Regions from separate parts of the Rhizobium sp. NPDC090275 genome, predicted to be linked through region 1. Evidence: predicted binding sites of a transcription regulator. Region 1 holds the regulator's gene; each other region holds the start of a gene.
What was found. Region 1 encodes PhoB, which activates phosphate uptake and scavenging genes when phosphate is short. Its sites were predicted from a motif close to TGTCATNNANCTGTCAT; they were not measured.
Positions count from the first base shown of each region.

Region 2: ACIQUB_RS25515 (DUF2794 domain-containing protein) is a predicted target of PhoB. The motif match lies at 3,440-3,456, and genes of this name have one in related genera.
Region 3: ACIQUB_RS27525 (LTA synthase family protein) is a predicted target of PhoB. The motif match lies at 3,760-3,776, and genes of this name have one in related genera.

Region 1 is NZ_JBIVYL010000005.1:18,341-26,000, forward strand. It holds gene ACIQUB_RS13865 (aspartate aminotransferase family protein) at 1-119, opposite strand, end outside; gene ACIQUB_RS13870 (GcrA family cell cycle regulator) at 547-1,092, shown strand; gene phoB (phosphate regulon transcriptional regulator PhoB) at 1,174-1,857, opposite strand; gene phoU (phosphate signaling complex protein PhoU) at 1,894-2,607, opposite strand; gene pstB (phosphate ABC transporter ATP-binding protein PstB) at 2,651-3,466, opposite strand; gene pstA (phosphate ABC transporter permease PstA) at 3,481-4,803, opposite strand; gene pstC (phosphate ABC transporter permease subunit PstC) at 4,800-6,281, opposite strand; gene ACIQUB_RS13900 (substrate-binding domain-containing protein) at 6,435-7,469, opposite strand.
Region 2 is NZ_JBIVYL010000012.1:22,847-30,506, forward strand. It holds gene ACIQUB_RS25495 (ABC transporter permease) at 1-476, shown strand, start outside; gene ACIQUB_RS25500 (Bax inhibitor-1/YccA family protein) at 656-1,393, shown strand; gene ACIQUB_RS25505 (hypothetical protein) at 1,512-1,982, opposite strand; gene ACIQUB_RS25510 (GNAT family N-acetyltransferase) at 2,453-3,010, shown strand; gene ACIQUB_RS25515 (DUF2794 domain-containing protein) at 3,017-3,418, opposite strand; gene ACIQUB_RS25520 (thioredoxin family protein) at 3,890-4,627, opposite strand; gene acnA (aconitate hydratase AcnA) at 4,882-7,572, opposite strand.
Region 3 is NZ_JBIVYL010000014.1:24,556-32,215, forward strand. It holds gene ACIQUB_RS27505 (NADP-dependent malic enzyme) at 1-531, shown strand, start outside; gene ACIQUB_RS27510 (DUF2865 domain-containing protein) at 660-1,778, shown strand; gene bluB (5,6-dimethylbenzimidazole synthase) at 1,792-2,478, opposite strand; cobalamin riboswitch at 2,518-2,701, opposite strand; gene ACIQUB_RS27520 (TolB family protein) at 2,727-3,560, opposite strand; gene ACIQUB_RS27525 (LTA synthase family protein) at 3,835-5,730, shown strand; gene ACIQUB_RS27530 (DUF1003 domain-containing protein) at 5,818-6,342, shown strand; gene ACIQUB_RS27535 (TadE/TadG family type IV pilus assembly protein) at 6,516-6,938, shown strand; gene ACIQUB_RS27540 (pilus assembly protein TadG-related protein) at 6,947-7,660, shown strand, end outside.

The sequences.
Region 1 (7,660 bases):
CCCGCGCCAAAATCGAGATATCGCTCGCCAGTTTCGGTGATCAGCCACACGCCCTCTCCTCGCTCGAACCGCAGCGGGGCACGAGAGTAGGTATCATAAAGCGGCGCGGCTTCAGCCATGGCGCGATCTCCTGTCATTCGCTCAACAAAGGCCCGGAATCCGGCTAAAAAGCGGGTGCCCGGAAATGAAAAATGCCGCCTTTCGGCGGCGAGGGGCACTATTGTCTTTTCGCAGTGCGATGTCAACAAAACTGAGCTTTTGTCGCATGCGTCAAGCAAGCATCGGGGCGCGGGCGAGCTATCAACAGCTAATGTTGCAGAAATGACTCTACCACCCAGCAAGTTGGGGAAAACCGAGAAATCGATTCGCCGCGATTCAACCGACTCTTGTCACGGAGTCGCCCTCACTCTAGGTTAAAACTCAATTACTAGACTGCATGCGGCGGAACTAGTCACCAAAATCGAGCAAGCGTTTCTTGGTCCGGACACGTCCGTGCCATGGGTGAAGGATTCTGCCTACACCAACGCAATAAGGCGGAGACAGGGCATGAACTGGACAGACGAGCGCGTTGAAAGACTGAAGAAGCTTTGGGCCGAAGGCCTGAGCGCCAGCCAGATTGCGGCACAACTTGGCGGTGTAAGCCGCAACGCCGTCATCGGCAAGGTCCACCGTCTGAACCTGCCTGGCCGCGCCAAGGCCGGCGGCACGACGACGGCGACACGGGCGCCGAAGCGTCCGGCGGTTTCGACCCCGCGCCCCGCCAACAGCTTCAATTCCGCACGCATCTCGCCAAGCCGCGCCGTTGCCCGCCCGCAGGGCGCAGTGGCTCTCAAGGAAGAGATGGACATCGATGCGATCGAGGAAGTCCGTTACCGTCCGGCTTCCAACGTCGTCGTTCCGATCTCGCGCCGCCTCGGCCTCACGGAACTGACCGAGCGTACGTGCAAGTGGCCGGTCGGCGATCCGCTGACGGACGACTTCCACTTCTGCGGCTGCGAGTCCCCCGACAACTCGCCTTACTGCACCTATCACCAGCGCATGGCCTACCAGCCGGTCAACGAGCGCCGCAAGGCCGCCAACCGGGTCGCATGACCCGGAAAGCCGGATAAGGAACGAAAGAAAACGGGCCCTCGCGGGCCCGTTTTTCGTTGGATCGGACGGAATGGAAGCGCCTTACGCTTCCATCGAATAGCCGGCGCCGCGAACGGTGCGGATGACATCCTGCATGTTGGAGAAGTTGAGCGCCTTGCGCAGGCGGCCGACGTGAACGTCGACGGTGCGTTCGTCGACATAGATGTCATGGCCCCAGACGCCATCGAGCAGCTGCGAGCGGGAGAAGACGCGGCCCGGCGACGACATCAGGAATTCCAGGAGGCGGAATTCGGTCGGTCCGAGGCGGACTTCGCGGCTCTTGCGGTGAACGCGGTGGGTTTCGCGATCGAGCTCGATATCGCCGCACTTCAGCAGCGAGGAGAGCACTTCCGGCTTGGCGCGGCGCAGCATCGCCTTGACGCGGGCGACGAGCTCTGGCGTGGAGAACGGCTTGACGACATAGTCGTCGGCGCCGGTCGACAGGCCGCGAACGCGTTCGCTTTCCTCGCCACGGGCGGTCAGCATGATGATCGGCAGGCGCTCCGTCTCCGGGCGCATGCGCAGGCGACGGCACAGCTCGATGCCGGATACGCCGGGCAGCATCCAATCGAGGATCAAAAGATCAGGCGTGCGTTCCTGCAGCCGGATTTCGGCCTCGTCACCGCGAAGGATGGTATCGACTTCGAAGCCTTCGGCCTCAAGGTTATAGCGAAGAAGCACGCTCAGTGCTTCTTCGTCTTCAACGACTGCTACTCTTGGGATCATTCGTCTCGGTCTCCTGGGGGCGTGGGTCCGGAACGCTTATTCCGTGACCGCGCCGACGGTGTTGGCGGTGTCGTCCTTCGGACGCTCGCCTTCCGGCTGGGCGCCGGTAGCCATGTAGTAGATGGTCTCTGCGATGTTGGTGGCGTGGTCGCCGATGCGCTCGATGTTCTTGGCGCAGAAGAGAAGATGCGTGCAGCTGGTGATGTTGCGCGGATCTTCCATCATGTAGGTCAGCATCTCGCGGAACAGCGAGGTGTACATCGCGTCGATTTCCTCGTCGCGCTCGCGGATCGACTTGGCACGATCTGCAACGCGGCTGGTGTAGACGTCGAGAACTTCCTTGAGCTGGACGAGCGCCAGTTCGGAGAGATGCTCGAGGCCACGGGCGAGCTTGCGTGGAACGCCGGTGCTCTGAACCGCGATGACGCGCTTGGCGGTGTTCTTGCCGAGATCGCCGACGCGCTCGAGATCGGCCGCAATGCGGATCGAACCCATGATTTCGCGAAGGTCGGCGGCCATCGGCTGACGGCGGGCGATGGTGATGATCGCCTTTTCGCCAATCTCGCGCTCGGCGTGATCGAGGATCACGTCGTCGGAGATGACCTTCTGGGCGAGCGAAGTATCGCCGTTGACGAGCGCGCGAACAGCGTCGCCGACCATCTGTTCCGCGAGGCCGCCCATTTCGGAGATGCGGCGCGTCAGGAACTTGAGATCATCGTCATAGGCGGAATAGATATGTGTCGATGCCATGGGGCTTATCCTTGAATGTCCTGAGGTTTACCGGTTTCGGAGATCAGCCGAAGCGGCCCATGATGTAATCCTGGGTGCGCGGATCATCCGGGTTGGTGAACATCTTGTCGGTATCGTTCTCCTCGACGAGGTTGCCGAGGTGGAACATGGCGGTGCGCTGCGAAACGCGGGCTGCCTGCTGCATCGAGTGCGTGACGATGACGATCGTGTAGGCTTCGCGCAGCTCGTGGATGAGCTCCTCGACCTTTGCGGTCGCGATCGGGTCAAGCGCCGAGCAGGGCTCGTCCATCAGGATGACTTCTGGGCTAACGGCAATCGCGCGGGCGATGCACAGACGCTGCTGCTGACCGCCCGACAGGCCGGTGCCGCCTTCATGCACGCGGTCCTTGACCTCGTTCCACAGGCCGGCGCGCTGCAGGCTCTGCTCGACGATGACGTCCATGTCGGCCTTCGCCTTGGCGAGACCGTGGATGCGCGGGCCGTAGGCGACGTTTTCGTAGATCGACTTCGGGAACGGGTTCGGCTTCTGGAACACCATGCCGACGCGGGCGCGAAGTTCGACGACGTCGATATCCGGATCGTAGATATCATCGCCATCGAGCGTGATCTTGCCGGTGACGCGGCAGTTGTCGATCGTGTCGTTCATGCGGTTCAGGCTGCGCAGGAAGGTGGACTTGCCGCAGCCCGACGGACCGATGAGAGCCGTCACGGTGTTTTCGCGGATGTTCAGCTTCACGTCGAAAAGCGCACGCTTCTCGCCGTAGTAAACCGAGACGTCCTGGCCGATCATTTTATACGGAATGGTATTCATCTTCTGGTCTAGCGCCTTCTCAACTGCTGCTTCCGTCAACATGTTCATGATGTTTACTCCGTTTACCAGCGGCGCTCAAAGCGACGACGCAAGAGGATGGCTCCGAGGTTCATGACGATCAGGAACAGGAGCAGGACGATGATGGCGCCGGACGTGCGCTCGACAAAAGCGCGTTCGGCTTCGTTTGCCCACATGTAAACCTGCACCGGCAGAGCCGTGGAGGGATCCATCGGGGTGGCAGGCGCATTGGCAACGAAGGCGACCATGCCGATCAGGAGCAGCGGCGCGGTTTCACCGAGCGCGTGCGCCAGACCGATGATGGTGCCGGTCAGGATGCCAGGCATTGCCAGCGGCAGGACGTGGTGGAACACCATCTGCATCTTCGAAGCGCCGAGGCCGAGAGCGGCCGCACGGATCGAAGGGGGCACGGCGCGCAGTGCTGCGCGGGTGGCGATGATGATGGTCGGCAGCGTCATCAGCGTCAGCACCAGACCGCCGACCAGCGACGCGGAGCGCGGCAGGCCTGCGAAGTTGATGAAGACGGCGAGACCGAGCAGACCGTAGACGATCGACGGAACGGCCGCGAGGTTATTGATGTTGACCTCGATCAGGTCGGTCAGCTTGTTCTTCGGCGCGAACTCTTCGAGATAGATCGAAGCGGCGACGCCGATCGGCAGCGACAAGGCAAGAACGATCAACATCAGGTAGAGCGAGCCGATGAGGGCGACGCCGAGACCTGCGGCTTCCGGACGGCTGGAGTTGCCGTTGACGAAGAGGCCGGTGTTGAACTCCTTGTGGAGCGTGCCGCTGGCTGCCATCTGCTGCATCCAGCCGACCTGGCGGTCGTTGACCTTGCGGTTCTTCTCGTCAACCGTCAGGTCGATCTGGCCCTTGATGGCCGAGTCGACATTGGCGTCTGCGAGAAGCGTGACGTTGACCGTCTTGCCGATGAGCGACGGATCGGCAACGACCATGTCGCGGAGCACGATCGGCGCGCCCTTGGAGATCATCGCGGTGGCGTCGCGCGTTTCCGGACGGCTCTGGGCGTTGATGCCGAGCGTCTTGACCATGGCGTCGCGGATCAGCACCGGATAGTTGGCGGCGATCAGCACCGACGGGTCGGTGGCGCGCTTGTTGTTGGGGTCGAGCACCTTTTCGGAGAACTCGATCGGCAGGGTGATCGAGGTCTGCGCGAAGGCCGTGTAGCCCTGACGGATGACCGTCGTGAGCAGGATGGCCAGGAAGATCAGACCGAAGGAGATGGCAGCGATGCCATAGGCCTGGAAGCGGCGTTCGGCGGCGTAGCGACGCTTGATGCCGATGTCGCGGCGGGCCGGCGCCTTGGAGACGACGACGCCCTGTCCGGAGGAAACAACGTCCGTCATTCGTACTGCTCCCGGTATTTGCGCACAATGAAGAGCGCGTAGATGTTAAGGCAAAGCGTGATGAAGAACAGCGTGATGCCAAGCGCGAAGGCAACCAGCGTCTGCGGCGAGGTGAACTCAAGGTCACCCGTCAGCTGGTTGACGATCTTGACCGTCACCGTCGTCATCGGCTCGAACGGATTGATCTGGATGCGGGCGGCGACACCGGCCGCAAGCACGACGATCATGGTCTCGCCGATGGCGCGCGAGGCGGTCATCAGGAGGGCGCCGACGATGCCCGGCAGCGCGGCGGGGAGAACGACCTTCTTGATCGTTTCCGAACGCGTGGCGCCGAGGCCGAGAGAACCGTCACGCAGAGCGCGCGGCACGGCGGTGATGATGTCGTCAGACAGCGAGGAGACGTATGGGATCAGCATAATGCCCATGACGATACCGGCGGTCAGAACGCTCTGTGCCTGGATGAAGTTGCTGTAATCGCCGGTCAGAAGGCCGTTCACCTGGGACGAGAGGTCGCGCAGGAAGGGGCCGACGGTGACGAGGGCGAAGAAGCCGTAGACGATGGTCGGGATACCGGCCAGGACTTCGAGCAGCGGCTTGGCGATACCCCGAACCTTGGGAGCCGCGTATTCCGCCATGTAGATGGCCGCGAAGAGGCCGACCGGAACCGCGACCAGCATGGCGACGAAGCCGATGTAGAGCGTGCCGAGCAGCAGCGGGATGAGGCCGAACTGGCCGAAGGACGAGCTGCCGGCGCCGGCAAAGCGCGGATCCCAGACGGTACCGAAGAAGAAGTCGGCGGCCGGAACTTCAGCGAAGAAGTGGGCGGCTTCCGTCAGCATCGACATGACGATGCCGACGGTGGTCAGGATGGCGATGGAGGATGCGAGCAGCAGACCCCAGAGCATGACGCGCTCGACGCGGTTGCGGGCCCGGAAACGGGGGGCGACTTCGCGCAGGGCATAGAAGCCACCGGCGACGCCGAGCGCGATAACGACCAGCGTCATGATCAGGCGGCTGATGCCGCTTTCGGTGTTCAGCTTCTGAGCGCCTTCGATCATGTAAGGCTGCGGTACGCCGGCGAGCGGAACGCCCTTGGCGGCGAGCTTGGCCTGGAGACCGGCGGGATCGCCGACGCCTGCGGCAACGTCTTCGCTCGCGAGCTGAGGCAGACCGCGGGCGATGGCGCTGACCATGCCGTAGTTCAGGTTCTGCTGAGCCGCAGACTGAGCCTTGACGTCTTCAGGAAAGCCGCCGCGAACGGAGGATTCGATGATGGAGGGGCTGATCGCAAGCCAGGCGCACAGAACGATGAGCGCAGGCAGGATAGCCCAGATTGCGGCATAGGCACCGTAGTAGCCAGGCCGGGAGTGCAGTGCCGAGGATTTACCTCCGGCAAGCGCCGTCGCGCGGCTGCGTGCTGCCACAAAGGCAACCGCGCCAAGCACAACGAGGCACAAGAGTAAGACGGATGTACTCATTCGTTAAGGTCCCCCAGGCCCTCGGCCCCCAAGAGCGAAACGGCGCTTCGGCCATCTCGGCTTCCAATCATGGAGTAGTTCAGCTTTACCGCTCCCTTAGAGCGGACAAAGGCGATGCCGGCGCGACCCTTTGGATCGCGCCGGCAAAGTTTATTACATGGTCTTGCCGTCTTCGACTGCCTTGCGGGTCGCTTCGCGCTCAGCGTCCGGAGCAGCAACCAGGCCGTACTCGACGAGCGGGCTGTCAGGGCCAACCATCTGGTCGGATACGAAGAAGTTTACGTATTCCTTCAGGCCCGGGATAACGCCCAGGTGAGCCTTCTTGACGTAGAAGAACAGCGGACGGGAAACCGGGTAGGTGCCGTCAGCGATCGTTTCCGGGCTCGGAACGATACCCTTGACGGTAGCGACCTTCAGCTTGTCAGCGTTGTTTTCGTAGAAGGAGAGGCCGAATACGCCAACACCGGTCTTGTTGGCAGCGATGCGTGCCAGCGTTTCCGGATAGTCGCCGTCGATGTCGACTGCAGCGCCGTCCTTACGAACTGCAACGCAAGCCTTGCTCTGGGCAGCCTTGTCGGTGATTTCCTTGGAGATCACGTCGAGAGCGCCGCTATCCTTGCAGCCAGCAGCGAGAACGTTCAGTTCGAACACTTCGCGGGTGCCGTGCTTTTCGCCTGGGATGTAGGCAGCGATATCAACAGCCGGGAGCTTCGAGTTGACTTCAGACCACTTCTTGTAGGGGTTTGCGACGAGCTTGCCGTCGACAACAACCTGAGCAGCGAGAGCCTTGTAGAGGTCGGCCGGCTCGTAAGCGACGTCAGGGTTGGACGAGTCGGTTGCGAAGACGATGCCGTCGTAGCCGATCTTGACTTCCTGGATGTCGGTAACGCCGGCGGTCTTGCAGGCTTCCAGTTCCTTGGCGTTGATCGGACGCGAAGCGTTGGCAACGTCGATCGTGTCAGGGCCTACGCCCTTGCAGAATTCCTTGAGGCCAGCGCCGGTGCCACCGGATTCAACGACCGGCGTCTTGAAGTCCTTGAAGGTTTCGCCGAAGGTTTCGGCAACGATCTTGGCGTAAGGCAGAACGGTGGACGAACCACTGACCTGGACCTGGTCGCGAGCAACAGCCGCGCCTGCGAAAGCGGCGGAAGCAGCAAGTGCAGCGACCGTGAGTTTAAAAGCGTTCATAATAGTCTCCCGGGCTTATAACTGTCTGGGTGGGGCCTGAACGGCCCTTTGACGGTGCCGTCTCTGTCAGCGGCACGCATTCTTTAGCCTCTGATGACAAGAGCTTTTATGTCAGTTCAGTGAAACATTTATGACAGTCTATGCAATTGAAATTCATAGACAAAATCAAACTTCATAAAGACCGGACTGTC
Region 2 (7,660 bases), on a different contig from region 1:
TCCTGAAATCGGTGACCAACACCTATCCGACGATCACGAGCGTGCGCGTCAAGGATGCGATCGACATCGTCAATTCGCTGGTGGCGCAGCTGGCGACCGCGATCCGCGCTGCCGCCTCCGTCGCCCTCATCGCCTCGGTGCTGGTGCTCGCAGGCGCGCTTGCCGCCGGCAACCGTGCCCGCACCCATGATGCGGTGGTGCTGAAGACGCTCGGCGCCACAAGGCGCATGCTGATGCGCGCCTTCTGCTACGAGTATCTGATCCTCGGGCTCGCGACCGCGGTCTTCGCGCTGCTTTCGGGCGGCGTCGCCGCCTGGTTCATCGTCGCCCGCATCATGAAGATCCCCTCGCAGTTCCTGCCCGATGTCGCCGGAATGACGATCGTCACGGCCTTGGTGCTGACCGTCGGCATCGGCCTGATCGGCACATGGCGCATTCTCGGCCAGAAGGCGGCACCCGTTTTGCGCGAGCTCTGAGTGGCCGGGTTGAAATAATTCCGGCACCTTACGGCGATTTAACCCGATCGCGGGTTGCAAGGCTCTTGTTTGCAAAGGGCGAAAGGCTCATATTATCCGCAGGCATGCTGAAGCTCCGCAGCGGCGCCCGGGCAAGAAAACCCGACACCGTGTTCATTCGGAGCTGACAAGAGGAAATCATGGCTGACCTAAGAAATTACCAGGGCCGCGTTCAGAGCGGTGTCCAGACCGGCGAGATCGATCAGGGCCTTCGCAGCTATATGCTGAAGGTTTACAACCTGATGGCTATCGGCCTGGCGATCACCGGCCTGGCCGCCTATTTCGCATTCACATTCGCCGTCTCTGACGGCCAGCTGACCGCATTCGGCGCCGCGATCTACACCAGCCCGCTGAAGTGGGTGGTGATCTTCGCTCCGCTGGCGCTGGTCTTCTTCCTGAGCTTCAGGATCAATTCGATGAGCGTATCGGCCGCGCAGACGACCTTCGCGGTCTATGCAGCGCTTGTCGGCCTGTCGCTGTCGTCGATCTTCCTGATCTACACCGGCCAGAGCGTCGTGCAGACCTTCTTCGTGACGGCCGCCTCGTTCGGCGCGCTCTCGCTATACGGCTACACGACCCGTCGTGACCTCTCGGCCATGGGCTCGTTCCTGATGATGGGTCTCTTCGGCCTGATCATCGCCTCGATCGTCAACATCTTCCTGGCCTCCTCGGCCATGCAGTTCGCGATCTCGGTGATCGGCGTGCTGATCTTCGCGGGCCTGACCGCCTACGACACGCAGCGCATCAAGGAAATGTACTACGCCGCCGACGACGCCACCATGGCCGGCCGCAAGGCGATCATGGGCGCGCTGACGCTCTACCTCGACTTCATCAACCTCTTCATGTTCCTTCTGCAGTTCATGGGCAACCGCAAGTAAGACGAAGAGCGAGACAGGGCGACGCTGTCGCCCCTGATCCAGACGTTAAGAACCGCTTGCAGCAGAGATGTTGCAGGCGGTTTTTCTTTGGCCGATGGACCGGCCTTGGGACGTGCGCTTAGTTGCCGGCGAAATCGACCGACGAGATATCGACGGACCATTCGAAATCACTAGGTGCGGGTCGGCCCGGCAAGGTGTCCAGGCCCCTGTAGCGGTTGAGCGCCCAGCAGCTGCCGTACTCACTATGCGGCGCGATGATCTTGTCGCTGGTGAAATAATCCGAATAGACCTCGCCGCTGAACCCCGGACGCTTCGCGATCAGCCGGAAGCGCACGATATTGACCTGCCGGTCGGAGGCATTCGACAGCTCGACGAAAACCGGCTTGTCCGGATCCTGGCAACCGCTGGTTCCGCTGCTTGTGCCGGACACCAGGCTTGCGGAGTTCAGCCGGTCGGATTGCTGGAAATAGAGATAGAGACCAACGGCAGCGCCGACGCAGGCAAGGGCGGCAACGACGATCAGCGTGTGGCGGGGAAACAGCAGGAAGCAGATCAAGACGATCGGGACCGCGATTACCATGAAAATCATTAGGTCTGCTCCATTTCATTCATGAGCTAAAGCAGCCGGCAGCAAGAGGCAAGGCTTTGCGAAAGTTGAAGTTGCAATGCTAGCCAGGGGAGAGTTATCGGGATGGGTATCGGGCTGAGCGGTAGACGGCGTAACGGTGCTCGGCGAAGTAAGTGATGAACAGCCATCGACGTTGTGCGCCTGGAGACGTGCTTAGATACTCGGCACGAGGCCGAGGATAACGTCGAGAGCTGGGAAATCTCAGTGTTTCAATAGGTTACCGGCGGCAACCACACACTCCGTCGTCATTCTCGGGCTCGTCCCGAGAATCTAAGCGCGCTTCCACAGATGCGACCTCAATGGACCATCCGCCCCCCTCCCAACCATCGCAGCCCATCCGCTTTCCCCTTGCCAACTGCCGCTGCGAATGCTCTTCAAGCAGCGAACACCACCCCTCCAGACAACCGCCCCTCCAGACATCGGCCCGCCCCATGCCCGTTCTCCTCCGCGACGCTTCCCTTTCCGACATCGATGCGATCACCGCCATCTACCGCGATTCCGTCCTGAACGGAGTTGCGAGCTACGAGATCGCCCCGCCGGACCGCGAGGAAATGGCGGCGCGATACCAGGCCATTGTCGACAAGGGCTACCCCTATATCGCCGCCGAGGACGAGCATGGCGCGCTCATCGGCTATGCCTACGCATCGGCCTTCCGCACGCGGCCGGCTTATCGGTTCATGGTCGAGGATTCGATCTATCTGGCGCCGGCAGCGCGGGGCAGGGGCATCGGCAAGCGGTTGCTGGAGGAACTGATAGCGCGCTCGACGGCGCTCGGTTTCCGCCAGATGATCGCCGTGATCGGCGGTGCGCACCCGGCCTCGATCGCGCTGCACGCAAGCCATGGATTCGAGGAAATCGGCCGCATCAAGGGTTCCGGCTTCAAGCACGGGCGCTGGCTGGACACGATGCTGATGCAGCGGGCGCTCGGCGCCGGCACCTCGACCGATCCCGATCCAGACACCTATCCGGCGACGCTGTTCTTGGGTTGATAGCGCCTATTTCTCGACGAGCTTCAGCGACTTGTTGAACACCTTCAGCACCTGCTGCAGGTCGTGGCCGCGTTTCAGGATCTGGCCGTGGGTGTTGACGACGGAATAGGCGCCTTGCTTGGCGGCGAGCTTGGGATTCTTTTCGATGCGGAAGAGCGGCATCTCGCCGGAACGCTTGAAGACGGAGAAGACGGCAAGGTCCTTCAGGTGGTCGATCGCGTAGTCCCGCCACTCTCCCTCGCCGACCATGCGCCCGTAGATCCACAGGATCGCATCCAGCTCTCTCCGGTGAAACGTCACCGGCAACGGGTCCTTGCTCTGCTTGTAGTCCCTGATATCCACGACGACGGGGGAATCGCCATCGGTGGCCCGATTATTCCCACGCCGCAAATCCGGCTGATCTGTCATCAGTCTCGAATGCCTCCGTTCGTGACACGCGGGTGACAGTTTGCCTTAGCCTTTACAAATTGCAAGCGCGGCCTCGCGCGCATTAAGCATAGTCTGTGCAATCTGCCGCGTGCCGCATTTCAGTCAAAACAGCGCCTCAATTAAAAGTGAAATTCGCTCGCACTTGACCGGCGCATCCTCAGCGGATTCGCCGACACTGAATTCTGCGCATCGTCTTTCGGCACTTTGGAGGAGATGTGACTGTTTGGCGCCAGCGCGCCAAAGGGCCCGGCTGACCGTATCGACCTTAACCCCAGCCCCGAATACGATCGGTCGGGCCGCCCCGCTTCCACCTGATAAGACAGATGAAATTCTTTGAAGCGTGTCGCGATCCTTCGGATTCGCTAGTCACGCTTCAAGTCTTTGTTTTGTCGCATGTCGTCGCCGCAAAACCGCTGCACACTTTTGCGCGACATGCTTACGCCTAACGGCTCAGATGTTCTTGCCGGCCATTACCACGGTGGCGCCAAGGATCGCCGATGGCGTTCCGTCGGTCGTCGACGACTGCAGCATGACGGCGCAGCCCTCGAGATCGGGCTTCTGCAGCACGGTGGCGGGCAGCGTCAGCTTTGTCGCCTTGCCATCCCACATGCCGACCGTTTCGACATCCGAAACGCTGTGCATGTAGGAGATCTTCTGGCCGCTGTTTTCGCCCTTCTGCACCTCGATCGTCTTTTCACGATCGAAATAGACCATGACGACATTGGCCTTGCCCTGGCCGGGCGCGACGTTGATCTCGAGCTGATCGCCCTTGACCTCGGCCTTGATCGGAACGGTCAGACCTTCGCCACCGGTCAGAAAACCGTCGACCTTTTTCTCGATGCCGCCGATATCCGAACCCATGACATGATCGCGGCCGTTCACCACCACCTGCGGCGTGTAGACATTGGCGCGGCCCATGGTCTTAGCATAGCCGTACTGGCGCTCGGTGTTTTCCTTCGAGCTCAGCGTATCGGCCCAGCCCATGTAGTTCCAGTAATCGACATGATAGGCGAGGGCGATGATATCGCCGCGCTCAACGAGCTTGCGAAAAGCCGCGTCGGCGGGAGGGCATGAGGCGCAACCTTGGGAGGTGAACAGTTCGACCACGCCTTTGGGCGCCTCGTCGGCGAGCAAAGGGCTCGCCAGAGCGACACCTGCAATCAGCGAAATCAAAAACCGCGGCGACATTGCACCTCTACCTCTTTTCCTCTCCCACCCTTGCCGGACCAAAAAGCGTGGCAGGGTCTCCGTCTCTTCAACCTAGAGATAATCGCTCCCGATCCAAACGAAAAATCACGAACGGGTGAGACGGCGCCCGCGTGGGACAACTCCGCAACACTTCGCCGTGAGCCGGCCCCTCGTAGCCCTCCAGACCACGAAAAAGCCGCCGGAAATCGCTTTCCGGCGGCCATTATCAGGCATTTCTTAAAAATCAACGCCGATCAGGCTGCGAGATCTCGCAACACCGTCTGCAGGATGCCGCCATTGTTGAGGTAGATCACCTCGTCGAGCGTATCGACGCGCGAGAGCAGCGGAACGTCCTTCACGGTGCCGTCGCCATAGGTGATCTTCGCGATCTTCTTCTCGCGCGGCTTGATGTTCTCGAGCCCCTCGATGGTGACGGTCTCGTCGCCCTTCAGCCCCAGCGTCGCCCAGGTCGTGCCCTCCTCGAAGACGAAGGGGATGACGCCCATGCCGACGAGGTTCGAGCGGTGGATGCGCTCGAAGCTTTGCGCGATCACGGCCTTGACGCCGAGCAGGTTGGTGCCCTTTGCCGCCCAGTCACGCGACGAGCCGTTGCCGTATTCGACACCGGCGAAGATGACGAGCGGAACGCCCTCGGCCTTGTATTGCATGGCCGCGTCGTAGATCGATTCCTCTTCCTTCGACGGATAGTGGATGGTGTAGCCACCTTCCTTGCCGTTCGGGCCGAGCATGTGGTTGCGGATGCGGATGTTGGCGAAGGTGCCGCGCATCATCACTTCATGATTGCCGCGACGCGTGCCGTACTGGTTGAAGTCGGCAACGCCGACATTGTGCTCCAGCAGATAGGCGCCGGCCGGAGAGGCAGCCTTGATCGAACCGGCCGGCGAAATGTGGTCGGTGGTGATCTTGTCGCCGAAGAGACCGAGCACGCGGGCACCCTTGATATCGGAGACGCCGGAGCCGGTCTTGCCCATCCCGACGAAGTAGGGCGGGTTCTGCACATAGGTCGAGTTATCGTCCCAGGCGTAGGTCTGGCCCGGGGGAACCTGCACGGCCTGCCAGTTGGTATCACCCTTGAAGACGTCGGCATACTTCGTCTCGTAGAGTTCGCGGGTGACGTATTTCTGGATGAAGGCCTGCACTTCGTGCGAGGTCGGCCAGATATCCTTCAGATAGACGGGGTTGCCGCTCTGGTCCTCGCCGATCGGCTCCTTGGTCAGGTTCTTCTGCACCGTGCCAGCCAGCGCGTAGGCCACGACGAGCGGCGGCGAAGCCAGATAGTTCGCCTGCACGTCTGGCGAGATACGGCCTTCGAAGTTGCGGTTGCCGGAGAGAACACCCGACACGATCAGGCCCTTGTCGTTGATCGTCTTCGAGATCGGCGCCGGCAGCGGACCGGAATTGCCGATGCAGGTCGTGCAGCCGAAGCCGACGAGGTTGAAGCCGAGCTTGTCGAGATCGGCCTGCAGGCCGGATTTCGCCAGATACTCGCCGACGACCTGAGATCCCGGCGCCAGCGAGGTCTTCACCCACGGCTTGGTCTTCAGGCCCTTGGCAACGGCGTTGCGGGCAAGAAGGCCGGCGGCGATCAGGACTGATGGGTTGGACGTGTTGGTGCAAGACGTGATGGCGGCAATCGCCACGTCGCCATGGCCGAGATCGAAATCGGTGCCTTCGACCGCATAGCGATTGGAGAGCTGGCCGGGCTTCTTGTAATCGGCATCCATCGAGCCGGCGAAACCGGACGCGATGTTTTCCAGCGGGATGCGGCCTTCGGGACGCTTCGGGCCGGCCATGGCGGGCACGACGTCGCCGAGATCGAGCTCCAGCGTATCGGTGAAGACGAGATCGGAGCCATCGCCTTCGCGCCACATGCCCTGCGCCTTCGAATAGGCCTCGACCAGCGCGATGCGGTCATGCGAGCGGCCGGACATGGTGAGGTAGTTGATGGTTTCGCCATCAACAGGGAAGAAGCCGCAGGTGGCGCCGTATTCCGGGCCCATATTGCCGATCGTCGCACGGTCGGCGAGCGGCATGTTGTCCATGCCGGGGCCGAAGAACTCGACGAATTTCGACACCACGCCCTTCTTGCGCAGCATCTGCACGACCATCAGCACCAGGTCGGTCGCGGTCACGCCTTCCTTGAGCTTGCCAGTCAGCTTGAAGCCGATGACTTCAGGCAGCAGCATCGACACCGGCTGGCCGAGCATGGCCGCCTCGGCTTCGATACCGCCGACGCCCCAGCCGAGCACGCCGAGACCGTTGATCATCGTCGTGTGGCTGTCCGTGCCGACGCAAGTGTCAGGATAAGCGATCGTCTCGCCGTCCTCTTCCTTCGTCCACACGGTCTGGCCGAGATATTCGAGATTGACCTGGTGACAGATACCGGTGCCCGGAGGCACGACGCGGAAATTCTGGAAGGCCTGCTGGCCCCACTTCAGGAAGCGGTAGCGCTCGCCGTTGCGCTGGTATTCGAGCTCGACGTTCCTGGAGAAAGCCTGCGGCGTGCCGAATTCGTCGACGATGACGGAGTGGTCGATGACGAGATCGACCGGCACCAGCGGGTTGATCTTCTCCGGATCGCCGCCGAGCGACACCATCGCGTCGCGCATCGCCGCAAGATCGACCACGGCGGGAACGCCGGTGAAGTCCTGCATCAGAACGCGCGCCGGGCGATAGGCGATTTCGTTTTCGACCGTGCCCTTGTTATTCAGCCATTCGGCAACGCCAAGGATATGTTCCTTGGTCACCGACTGGCCGTCCTCGAAGCGCAGCAGGTTCTCGAGCAGAACCTTCATCGAATAGGGAAGCTTGGAAACGCCGGGCAGGCCGTTTGCCTCGGCCTTCGGCAGGCTGAAATAGACATAGTCCTTACCATCGACGGTAAGGACGGAACGACAGTGGAAGCTATCAAGTGATTTAGACACGAGAGACCCCGTTTCTGATCGCGAACACAATTGTGCGGACGCCTATGCACTAAAGGCACATCAGGATGCGGGTACGGCCATTTCCGCG
Region 3 (7,660 bases), on a different contig from region 1:
GCACTCAGCCTGCTGATCTCGCAGCGCGGCGCCACCTTCTTCACCGACACATATGTCACGTTCAACCCGACGGCAGAGGAAGTGGCGGAATCCGCCGTTCTCGCCGCCGAGGAAATCAAGCGCTTCGGCATCACGCCGCGCGCGGCCCTCGTCTCGCACTCGAACTTCGGTTCGCGTGAATCCGAAAGCGCCACGAAGATGCGCAACGCCCTGCAGCTCGTGCGCGACACTGCCCCCGATCTGGAAGTCGATGGCGAAATGCATGGCGAGAGCGCGATCTCCGAAACGCTGCGCAAGCGCGTCATGCCGAACACGACGCTGCACGACGAAGCCAATCTTCTGGTCTTCCCGAACCTCGATGCGGCCAACATCACGCTCGGCGTCGTCAAGTCGATGACGGATGGCCTGCATGTCGGCCCGATCCTGCTCGGCGCGGCCATGCCGGCCCACATCTTGGCGCCGTCGGTCACCTCGCGCGGCGTCGTCAACATGGCGGCCCTCGCGGTCGTGGAAGCATCACAACCTGCGTAATTTGCCTTGAACGCTGAAAATGCGTTAGGCTCTGAGCGGCAGCTTGTTAAGACAAGCAGGTTATATCGAAGGGCGGGCCATGGTCCGCCCTTCGCCATTTGGTATTTGCTCACTGACGGGACGATGCCTTGAAACGCCTCACGCTGGCCGCAGCACTCCTGATTGCCCTTTCCGCCCCTGCCTATTCGCAGCTGGCGCCGATCTGCGGTCAACTGCGCGCTCGCTTGGCAACCATCCCGGAAACGATCGGCGGCGGCATGTCGTCAGAAATACGCCGCTTCGCCAGCGCCATCACCGAACAGAACCTCGAGCTTCGCAAGCTGCGCAGCGACCAGCGCCGCAGCGGCTGCAGCAGCGGCAGCATGGTGGTGATCGGCGGCGACAATGCCGGCTATTGCGGCGAGCTCGAACAAGCCGAAGCGAAGATGCTCGACAACATCGCCGACCTGCAGATGCGTCGTGACGAGTTGCGCGCGCAAAGCCCGGACGCCCGCCTGCGCAACGAGCTCTTCGCAGCGCTCGACGAGAACAACTGCAACGCGCCCGTGCAGCAATATGAAGAGCCGCAATATGCGAACCCGCCCAGCATCGACGATCAGGCGATGCGCAGCGACACCTTCATTCCGCTCGGCGGCGAGCGTCAGCGCTCCTACGAGTTCTCGCCCGGCGGCCAACCTCTGACGCATCTGAACACGATCTGCGTGCGCAGCTGCGACGGCGGCTTCTTCCCCATCCGCTCGAACGCCACCTCCTTCGATTTCGCCCGCGACGCCAACACCTGCCAGCAGATGTGCCCCGGCATCGAAACAGAGCTCTACTATCACGACGTTTCCAGCGGCGAGAGCGAGAACATGATCTCGGCCTCAACGGGTGCGCCTTACAGCGCCATGCCGAACGCATTCGCCTACAAGAACCGCAAGCCCGGTGAAAAATCCTCCTGCAGCTGCAATCTGCCCGCCTATTACGAACAGATGCGCCGCAACCAGTCTGTGAGCGCCCCGTCGCCTCAGAGCTCGATCACCACGATCGAAACCCCGAACACCGCCGCCGCCAAGCCCGAGAGCCCGGCCACACCTCAACAGCCCGCACCGCAGGCGCAGGTCCCCGATCGCCCCTACGATCCCAGCGCCGGCAAGGTGCGCCAAGTTGGTCCGCAGTTTCTGGCGGGCGATCAGGGATCGATTGACCTGAAACACCCCGCCATGCCGGGCGCCCAACCCCAGCAACCGCCGGCGCAGAAGCAGTAGAGGGCGTCGCGCGCTATTCGCCCCCGCCCCAGCGATCCGCAAACACCAGCTCTTCCAGCGGCAGCCGCTGCCGCCAGCCCTTCACGGCGAGTTCCGGCTCCTCGTAGAGCCGGTCGACATAGCCAACACAGAGCCAGGCGACGATCTCGATCCGATCAGGCACGCCGAGCGCCCGTTTCAAATCCGCCTCGTGAAAAATGCTGACCCAGCCGACGCCGATGCCTTCGGCACGCGCCGCAAGCCACAGGTTCTGCACGGCACAGACGGTGGAGTAAGAATCCATCCGCCTATTATGCGTACGCCCCAGCACCACGTCGCCGCAGCGATCCGGATCGCAGGTCACGCAGATGCCGACGGGCGCTGTGCGAATGCCCTCGAGTTTCAGGTTTCGGTAGGCCTGCTGCCGCTCGCCGGAAAACATCTCCGCCGCCTCGGCATTCGCCTTGGAAAAGGCTTCCCACACAGTGGATCGCACGGCCTGATCACGCACCACGATGAAATTCCACGGCTGCATGAAGCCGACGGACGGCGCGTGATGGGCGGCAGCCAGCAGCCTCCCGATGACGTCATCGGGCACGGCATCCGGCAGAAATTCCGATCGTACGTCGCGTCTGGTCTCGATGGCTCTGTAAACGGCGTCGCGCTCGCTCGTCGAAAAGGCACCAGCTCTCGCAAGAGAGCCAGATTGGTCTGGTCGCATCGTCAATCCCCAACAACACAACCGGCCGCTGTCCAGGCGGTCAGTCTATGATTGTCGGGCCGGTCTTCTGACTTGGCGTCATCCGTCTGCCACGCCTTCCCGGCAAAGCGCCAGTGGCATCAAGCGGCAGACGTCGGCCTTACAGCGTTGGGCACGTTCCGGTCTTGCACCGAATTCCCGATTCTCCCGCAAGCTTGCGGGCACCCGACGCGCCACCTATGCCGACAAACCGTGACTTGTGCAATCGCTCAAACCTCGACCGGGAAATATCGCACATAGGCGAACTCATCACCATCCGGTGACCAGTTTGGAACATTGATCGATCCCTGCCCGCCGAAGAGTTCGAACAGCGTCGTCAGATTTCCCCCGTCCATATCCATGATCCGCATCCGCACATGCTTGTCGCGCGGATGGTCGAACACATCGGGATCGTAGGAAATCAGCACGACCTTGTCGTTATTCGGGGATGGATGCGCGAACCAGTTGCCGTAATTGTCGTGCGTCACCTGCTCGACGCCGGTTCCGTCGGGATGGATGCGCCAGATCTGCATCAGGCCGGTGCGGCTGGAGTTGAAATAGATCCAGCGCCCATCTGCCGAATAATCCGGCCCGTCATTGCGGCCCTCGCCATGCGTCAACCGCCGTTCTTCGCCGCCGGTCACGTCGATCGTGTAGATATCGAACAGGTCGCCGCGAATGCCGCAATAGGCGAGGTCCTTCCCGTCAGGCGACCAGCCATGCCAGTAGGACGGATGATTGGTGGTCACCAGCTGCGGCGCCCCACCCTCGATCGGCAGCGTGTAGATCGCCGACTTGCCGAACTCGACCTTGTCGGAGATGACGATCCTTTTGCCATCGGGCGAAATCCCGTGGTCGTTGTTGCAGGCGGTCGCAAAGCCGGTATCGACATGCGCCACCTTGGCAGACCCGTCGAGCGCCAGCCGGTAGAGCAGGCCCTCGTCGTTGAGCAGGAGATAGCTACCGTCAGGAGCGTAGTTGGGCGCTTCGACCAACCTCTCGGTCTGCCAGATCACACGGGCCTCGCCCGTCTTGACGTTGTAGATCTCGACGGAACTGCGCATGCAAACTCTCCTCTGACGCGAACATATCCATGACCTACGACAGCTAATTAAGGCACGCAAGGATCGCCCGCGCGCGGCAATGGCACTCCTCATCCCGAGCCCGCGCGAAATCAGGCAACCGGCCACCGAAAAGTTTGTGATCAAAAAAGCGTTAAGGCCGCGAAACAACAATGGTTCATCTAGCGTTCATGACGAAGATGTGACAGTTCGATGACGTTATGATGACGCTGGAGTTCCGCCATTGATCGCGCAAGTTTTCAAGTCCGGAGCGGCAATGCGCGAGGCGGCACTCTATGGTGGCGTTGGCGCGGATACCCGCCCTTCCATCCTGCGCGGCGCAATTGCAGTCGCCTTGACCGCCGTGATGGCGTTGCTTGCAACCTTCTCTGTCGAAGTGATCGCGCGCGGCGGCGCAACCGACGTGGGCGCCTTTCTGTCTTCCACGGCCCGCCCGGGCATGACCACGGTCGTCATGCTGACCATCGTGATGCTCTGCGTCGATGCGATCCTCGGCCGCCGTTTCCTCTCTGCACTGGTCGTCCTGCCGCTCGTGCTCATGCCGGCGCTCGTCTCCAATCAGAAACAGCACTATCTCTCCGATCCGCTCTATCCCTCGGACATGCTGTTCGGCCGCCAGATCCTCGAACTGCTTCCGGTCATGGTCCGCGACCGCCCGATGACGGCTATCGCGGTTGCCGTCGGCATTCTGCTCTCCGTCACCGGCCTCGTGCTCGCATGGCGTTACGCTTGGCGTCGCCTGCCGAAGATGGCGCGCCGCAACCGCATCCGTAATCTCTGCCTGACTGTTCCCGTCATCGCCGCCTTCGGCTCGCTGATGGATTACTCGCAATATTCCTATATCCGCGACCGCCTTCAGGTCGTGCCGATGATGTGGGACCAGAAAGAGAACTACCGTAGCAACGGCTTCATTCTCGCCTTTATCTTCAATATCCCGATGGCCGACGTCGCCTCGCCCGCCGGCCTCAATGCGCAGGCGCTCGACGCCATTCCCTCACGCAACTACGGCTATCTCAGCGGACCGAGCGACAAGCCCGACGTGATCATGCTGATGAGCGAATCTTTCTGGGACCCGACGCGCCTCAAGACGCTGAAATTCTCCGAAGACCCGATGCCGACGATCCGCGCGGCACAGTCCGGCCACGTCTTTTCGCCCGAGTTCGGCGGCATGACCGCCAATGTCGAATTCGAGGCGCTGACCGGCTTCTCGAATGCCTTCCTGCCTTATGGCAGCATTCCCTACCAGCAGTATATCCGCAACGACATCCCGTCGCTTGCCACCTTCTTCCGCGGCGAAGGCTATGCGGCCCGCGCGCTGCATCCGTTCAGCGGCTGGTTCTGGAACCGCAACGAGGTCTACAAGGATTTCGGATTCGAGGAATTCCGCACCGAAGACACCATGCCGACCATGGAAAAGCGCGGCATCTTCGCCTCCGACGACAGCCTGATGAAGGAGATCATGCAGGAAGCCGACGGGCTCGACCGGCCCTTCTTCTTCTTCGCGGTCACCCTGCAGGGACATGGCCCTTACGAGCCCAACCGCTACGCCAACAACACGGTCGACATCACCGGCAATCTGACCGACGCCGACCGCGCCACGCTCGCCACCTATACGCAAGGCGTCAAGGAGGCCGACGAGAGCTTCCAGATGCTGACCGAATGGGCATCCAAGCGCGATCGCGAAACGATAATCGTGCTCTGGGGCGACCACTTGCCGCCGCTCGGCAGCGTCTACACGAATACCGGCTACATGCCAGACCAAGTCGCAACCCGCCGGGCATCCGTCAGCGTGATGAAGCAGGAGCACGAGACGCCGCTCGTCATCTGGTCGAACCGCAAGGGCGTGAAGCAGAACGTCGGCACCATCAGCCCGTCGCAGCTGCCCTATCATGTGCTGAAATTCGCCGGCTACGAGCACCCGTTCTATACCGGCTTCCTCGGCCGCGTGCAGAAGAAGTATCCGATCGTCGACCGCTATCAGCTGATCACCCGCGACAACACCGCTTCGCCGGACTGGGTTCGCGACGCCAAGACCATCGATCCGCTGGTCCGCGACTATCGCTATCTCCAGCACGATGTGATGTTCGGCAAGGCGCAGACCGTCGAGCGCTTCTTCCCGCAGCACTCTTGGCTGCGAGCTGAGGGCTCCTAAGCACGGCAGACATGCACGTTGCCGCATTGCATTCCTGGCGCAGAACGGAATACTCCCCGCCAACATAAGTTGATCGGGAGTCGCGCCATGAACAATCTCTCCAGTTTCGTCCACCTGCATTTCGACAAATCCGCCAACGAGCTCGGCGACATCGAAAAGCGCGTGCTGGAAAAGGCCCATGCCCGCAAGATCATCTCGACGGATATCAATGCCGCGCTGAAAGCCGAATCGTCCTTCGGCGAGCGGATGGCCGATAGCATCGCCCGCATCGGCGGCTCCTGGGCCTTCATCACCACCTTCCTGGTCTTCCTGGCCGTTTGGTGCGTCATCAACACCATCATCCTGTCGACCCGCGCCTTCGACCCCTACCCCTTCATCTTCCTCAACCTCGTCCTCTCCATGATCGCCGCCATCCAGGCGCCGATCATCATGATGTCGCAGAACCGGCAGGCCGAGCGCGATCGCTTCGAGGCTGCCAAGGACTATGAAGTCAACCTGAAGGCCGAGCTGGAAGTGCTGTCTCTGCACCAGAAGATCGACATGCAGGTGATGACCGAGATCGCCGCGCTGCGCGAGGATATCGCCAGATTGACCCAGAAGCTCGGCAACTGATCCTTGGCCGGCGAACAGATTAGCCGGCCACAGGAATAGCGCGCCATTTCCGTACACCCTGATATTTTGCAGGTACACGCATGGGGTTTATTAGGTAAGCAAAAATTAAGAAGGTTAAATGTATCCTTCGGTTGTCTTCGCTGCGGCGTTGGCCATTGCAAGGAGTGCAGTGCATGAGAAATGCCCGACGTCTTCTCGCCAACCGGCAGGGTGCGGCCGCGATAGAGTTCGCAATCGTTGCACCGGTTTTCCTACTCGTTCTTCTCACGCTGATCGCCTATGGTATTTACCTGAGCGCCGCGCATGCGCTGCAGCAGCTGACGGCGGATGCGGCACGCACGGCGGTGGCCGGTCTCTCCGAGCAGGAGCGCGCCCAGCTCGTCAACAACTACATCGCGCTCTCGACCCTCAACGATCCACTGATCGACCGCAAGAAACTCCAGGTCACCGTCGCCACCGACCCCACGAACGCCAATCAGTTCACGGTCACGACCGAGTATGACGCCAGCGCCCTACCGATCTGGAATCTCTACACATTCCCGCTTCCGGACACCAAGATCCGCCGCTTCGCCACGATCCGCATGGGTGGTATATGAAAGCAGGCATGAGGCGATATCTGGCGGGTTTCAGCACCCGCCGGGATGGCAACATCGCGATCATGGCGGCGCTCTCGGCGCCGCTGATCATTTCCACGCTTGCGCTTGGTGTCGACTTTGGCGCGATGACGCTGCAGCAGCGACGCCTGCAGCAATTGAGCGATATCGGCGCCATCGTCGCGGCCTCCGACATCAACAACGCCGCCAGCAACCTGGTCACGAACTACCAGCAGAACGGCTTGAACGTCGCCGTAAAGTCAGGCGTGGCTTACGCAACATCATCTGGAACGAAGCTGCTGAACGCCGCGCAACTCGACACTTACGATGCCGTCGTCCAATACACGCCAGGGATTTATCTGGCCGACCCCACCGTGCCGCTGGAGCAGCGTTTCGTGGCCGGAACCCAGCCCTATGATGCCGTCAAGGTTGCGATCCAGCAGAAGGCGCAGTTGACCTTCGCCGCGTCGATCATTCCACCCCCGACGCTCGGCGCAACCGGAACCGCATCCGCCTCCAAGCTCGCCGCCTTCTCCGTCGGCTCCCGTCTGGCGAGCCTCAACGGCGGCATCCTCAACGCCGTCCTGGGTGGCCTGCTTGGCACGACGGTCTCGCTGAAGGTGGCAGATTACGACGCACTCGCCGCCGCCAATATCGACCTTCTGTCCTATCTCGATCTTCTCGCGACCAAGTTCAACCTCACCGCCGGCACCTATGACGACCTG